One region of the Streptomyces sp. NPDC052016 genome, then DNA from elsewhere that is predicted to be linked to it. Evidence: riboswitches for the same ligand, from Rfam matches in the RefSeq annotation. Region 1 holds a riboswitch; the other holds the start of a gene.

The links. Region 1 has a riboswitch for cyclic di-AMP ahead of ACIHAR_RS28875 (transglycosylase SLT domain-containing protein). Riboswitches for the same ligand answer to the same signal wherever they lie in the genome.
Region 2: linked by a shared signal. The riboswitch ahead of ACIHAR_RS25595 (M23 family metallopeptidase) and the one ahead of ACIHAR_RS28875 (transglycosylase SLT domain-containing protein) in region 1 are both predicted to bind cyclic di-AMP.

The regions. Positions count from the first base shown of each region.
Region 1 covers NZ_JBIUBX010000025.1:155,165-157,542, forward strand. Annotated here, with positions in the region: gene ACIHAR_RS28870 (HAD family hydrolase) at 1-773, shown strand, start outside; gene ACIHAR_RS28875 (transglycosylase SLT domain-containing protein) at 792-1,271, opposite strand; cyclic di-AMP (ydaO/yuaA leader) riboswitch at 1,275-1,461, opposite strand; gene ACIHAR_RS28880 (CocE/NonD family hydrolase) at 1,750-2,378, opposite strand, start outside.
Region 2 covers NZ_JBIUBX010000021.1:115,725-118,102, forward strand. Annotated here, with positions in the region: gene ACIHAR_RS25590 (pitrilysin family protein) at 1-366, shown strand, start outside; cyclic di-AMP (ydaO/yuaA leader) riboswitch at 950-1,117, shown strand; gene ACIHAR_RS25595 (M23 family metallopeptidase) at 1,131-1,886, shown strand; gene ACIHAR_RS25600 (GntR family transcriptional regulator) at 2,074-2,378, shown strand, end outside.

The DNA.
Region 1 (2,378 bases):
CCGACCTGGACGGAACGCTGCTCCGCGGCGACGACACCTTCTCCGACCGGTCGCTCGACGCGCTCGCGCGGGTGGCGGCCGCCGGCGCCCGCCACCTGGTGGTGACGGGCCGCCCGGCACCCCGGGTGCGGCCGCTGCTGGAGAACCTGCACAGCAGGGGGCTCGCGGTGTGCGGACAGGGCGCGCAGTTGTACGACGCCGGCGCGGACCGTCTGCTGTGGTCGGTCACCCTGGACCGGGAGCTGGCCGAGACCGCGCTCGGCAAGATCGAGGCGGAGGTCGGGCTGGTGTACGCGGCCGTCGACCAGGACGGGGTGGACGGGCTGACGCTGATCGAGCCGGGCTACCGGATGCCCCACCCGACCCTGCCGGCCCTGCGCGTCGGCTCGCGCGACGACCTGTGGTGCGCGCCGATCAGCAAGGTGCTGCTGCGCCATCCCGCCCTGTCCGACGACGAGTTGGCGGCGACGGCCCGCTCGGTGGTCGGCTCGCTCGCGACCGTCACCATGTCGGGGCCGGGCACGGTGGAGCTCCAGCCGTGCGGCATCACCAAGGCGACGGGCCTGGCGCTGGCCGCCGAACACCTGGGTCTGCGGCCCCAGGACACGATCGCCTTCGGTGACATGCCCAACGACATCCCGATGTTCGACTGGGCGGCGCGCGGCGTGGCGATGGCCAACGCCCACCCCGAACTGAAGGCGGTGGCCGACGAGGTGACGACGTCGAACGAGGACGACGGCGTGGCCGTCGTCCTCGAGCGCCTCTTCCCCTAGAGGGGACGGAAGGTCCGGTCAGTACGCGCCGAACACGTTGTCGATCGAACCGTAGCGGTCCGCCGCGTAGTTGCAGGCCGCGGTGATGTTGGCGACCGGGTCGTACGGGTCGTAGGCGGTGCCGGGCACGTGGTACGCGGCGAAGGTCGGGTCGATGACCTGGAGCAGGCCCTTGGACGGGGTGCCCTTGGCCGCGTTGGAGTCCCAGAGGTTGATGGCCTTCGGGTTGCCGGAGGACTCGCGCATGATGTTGCGGTGGATGCCGTTGTACGTGCCCGGAATGCCCCGCTCCGCCATGATGGCGAGGGACTGGCGGATCCAGCCGTCGAGGTTGTTGGGGTAGCCGGCGAGGGTGGTGCCCGACGGCGTGGTGGCGGCGGAGGCGCTGGTGGCGCCGACCAGCGGGAGGGCGAGCACGGCGGCGCCGGTGCAGACGGCGGCGACGGTGCGGGCGAGGCGGGGGCGGCGGTTGCGGCGGGGCTGAGCGGCAGCGGGCATGGCGAAGTTCCTCTCCGTCGCCTGCGAGGTGAGCTGTCGGGTTCGGGCTGGGAGGTGCCCGGCCGGCCGCCGTAGGGGTACGGCGACGCGACTTCACCCCGAGCCGGTCCGGTACGTGCGTGACGTACGGCCCGGCGTTCTACCTGGGTCCCCCGCTCCTGCCGTGCGAGTGGTTCGTCGATGGGTGGTGAAGGGCGGCGGCAGGATTCGGCGGTCCGCCCGACTGGGCGGGAACGTATGCGAGAGCACATGTCCGGAACAAGTGGCTGATTCGTGGAACAGGCGTAATGACCTTGATCAGGTGTGTATGGGGTGCTTGATCCTTTGCTGCTGGAAACCGTCAACTGCCCCAGCACAGAAGTGGAATTGCGGGATCCGGTTCCAGGGATGGCTCGATGTGCGAAGTGAGCCAAGTCACCAGCGTCGACAAGAGGGGTGAATCGGACAATAAATCCCAAGTCCGTTTTAAGGGGCGGAGCTAGAGCGGTGTGCGAGGGACGCGTTTCTCCCACGTCCGGTGGAACACCACTTCGTCGCCCGCCGTGCACACCACTTCGTCGGAGGTGAAGAAGTCGACGCCGTCACAGATGATCTCCGAGCGGGTCCGCACGACCGCCTCACACGCCGGCTCCGGGCGGCGCAGCCGGATCGACCAGTCGGAGCGGGCACGGGCCGTGAGGGGGTCGTGCTCGGCGATGGTGTACGTCTCCAGCGCGTCCTCGGTGAACTCCAGTCCGTCGGGGTACACGCGCGTGCCGCCGTGGCCGGGATCGAACTCCAGCCGCCACGCGCCCTCGGCGACGTCCCGCACCACCCGCCGTTCCGGACGCGGTTCGTCCAGGGTGTCCGGGCTCCATCCGTCGGCCGCCACCCCGTGGGTCACCCCCAGGGGCGGGGACTGCCCGGCCTCCTCGAAGGCGACCGCGGGGCCGGTGTCCCGGGTCCGCACCGGCAACTCCAGGGCGCTGCCCGCCGGGTCCAGGGTGAAGCCCGCCGCCGACCCGGGCTCGGGCCAGACCCACGGCCAGTACGCCGAGGAGACGGCGAGACGGATGCGGTGGCCGGACGGGACGGCGTACCCGATGCCGTTCAGCGCGAAGGCCACGT
Region 2 (2,378 bases), on a different contig from region 1:
AACACCGGTCCGGCGCTGGAGGACCTCTGGAAGGTGCTGAACACGCTCGCCGCCGAGGGACTCACCGACGCCGAGCGCGACGTCGCCGTGCAGAACCTGGTGGGCGTGGCGCCGCTGAAGTACGAGACCGCGGCGGCTGTCGCGAGCACCCTGGCCGACCAGGTCGAGCAGCACCTGCCCGACGACTACCAGGCGACGCTGTACCAGCAGCTCGCCGCGACCGGCACCGTCGAGGCCACCGCGGCGGTCGTGAGCGCCTTCCCGACGGACCGCCTGGTGACCGTCCTCGTCGGTGACGCCGCCCAGATCAAGGAGCCGGTCGAGGCCCTGGGTATCGGCGAGGTCAAGGTCGTCTCGGCCGAGTAGGGCGTTGTCCGGCGGAGCGGGTCGCGGGAGTCGACGGTGACGCACGGGCGCAGGTGAGCGGGGCGTCGTGCGTCCAGTTGCCGGGCGGAGGGGGCGACGCGGCGGGAGGCCTCCCGCCCGAGCGGAGTCGAGCGTGGGGAGGGCGTGTGCCAGGCCCCGCGTCCGCGGCCTGACCCGCCCGGCCGGACCGACTGTGGCCGCGGCGCCTGCTCACCGTGGCGTCCGCTCACCGCGCCGCACGCTCGCCGCGGCGCCCGTGCCGCCGGGCCCCGTGTCACGCGCGGCCGGACGGACCGTGGCCGCGGCGCCTGCCCACCGTGGCGCCTGCTCACCGCGCCGCCTGCTCACCGCGCCGCCCGCTCGCCGTGGCGCCCTGCCCGCCGGGCCCCGCGTCGCGCGCGTGCAATGAGGCCCCGGTGACCCGACGGTCACCGGGGCCCCTTGATGTCCGAATTGAGGGAGAGGTTGCCTGTCTGCCCTGTGGCATGCGCTACAAAAGCCGCGTTCCGTTTGGGGATTGAGATCGGGCCCGTCTAGTTTCGTCCGGGCTGTTCGTCGGGCAGTGCGCCGCACCCGCGGCACCGGACAGCCATCGCCGAGTCCCCGTACGGCGCGAGCCAGGGGAGCCGGGGACCCAACTGTGCAGTCCCTGGGGTGAATCGGACGCCCGCGCGAGTCGCGAGGGGGCCCGTAGGAGACCTTCCTGCTCCGAACCCGTCAGCTAACCCGGTAGGCGAGAGGGAAGGAAAGGACCGCTCAACTTCATGGCGTTCACCTGCGCCACCGGGAAGCACCGTCGTCCCAGCCGGATGAAGCGCACCACCGCCCGCGCGGCGGGCATCGCGGCGCTCACCACCACCGGCGTCATCGGCACCGTCGCCTCCTCCCCGGCTTTCGCCGCCGAGACCCCCGTCGAGCAGACCGGGCTGATGCCCGTCGTCACCATCGGCGACTCCGTCGCCGAGCGGATCGACGACCAGGCCGCCGCCCAGAAGCAGGCCGCCCAGGAGGAAGCCGCGCGCAAGGAGGCCGCCGCCCAGGCGGCCGCGAAGGTCAAGAAGGAGCGCGAGGCGAGGGCCCGAGCAGCGCGCGAGGCCGAGCGCAAGCGCCTCAACACCTTCGTGTCGCCGATCGCCGGCTCCTACGTGTCCACCGGCTACCGGTCCGGCGGCTCCCTGTGGTCATCCGGAAGCCACACCGGCATCGACTTCCACGCCTCCAGCGGGACCCCCGTGCACGCGGTGGGGCTCGGCACCGTCGTCGAGGCCGGCTGGGGCGGCGCCTACGGCAACCAGGTCGTGATCCGGATGAACGACGGCACCTACACCCAGTACGGGCATCTGTCCTCCATCAGTGTCTCGGTGGGCCAGAAGGTCACCCCGGGCCAGCGGATCGCCCTCTCCGGCGCCACCGGCAACGTCACCGGCCCGCACCTGCACTTCGAGGCCCGCACGAGCCCGGAGTACGGCTCGGACATCGACCCGGTCGCCTACCTCCGTGGGCACGGCGTCAGCCTCTGACGACGTACCCGGCAGATCGTCCAGCCCCGGCCCTCGCGGCCGGGGCTTTCGCCGTTTCATGAGCCTCGTTGTCCAAAAAATATCCATGGATTCCGGCCCGCCGTCGGAAATTCCGGCTCGTTGCAATAGAGTCACCCGACGGACGTCATTCGTCGACGTTTCACGGGGATTAAGGCGGAGGTCGGTCATGCGTATTCCGGCGCACTCGGTGTGCACGGCCATCCGGGACGACATCGTCGCGGGTGTCTACGAGCGCGGCAGCCGCCTCACCGAGGAACTCCTCGCCCGCCGCTACGGCGTCTCGCGCGTCCCCGTCCGCGAGGCGCTGCGCACGCTCGAGGCGGAGGGCTTCGTCGTGACGCGGCGGCACGCGGGCGCGTGCGTCGCCGAACCGACCGAGCAGGAGGCCGCCGACCTGCTGGAGATGCGCATGCTGCTGGAGCCCCTCGGAGCCTCCCGGGCCGCGCAGCGCCGCACCGAGGCCCATCTGAA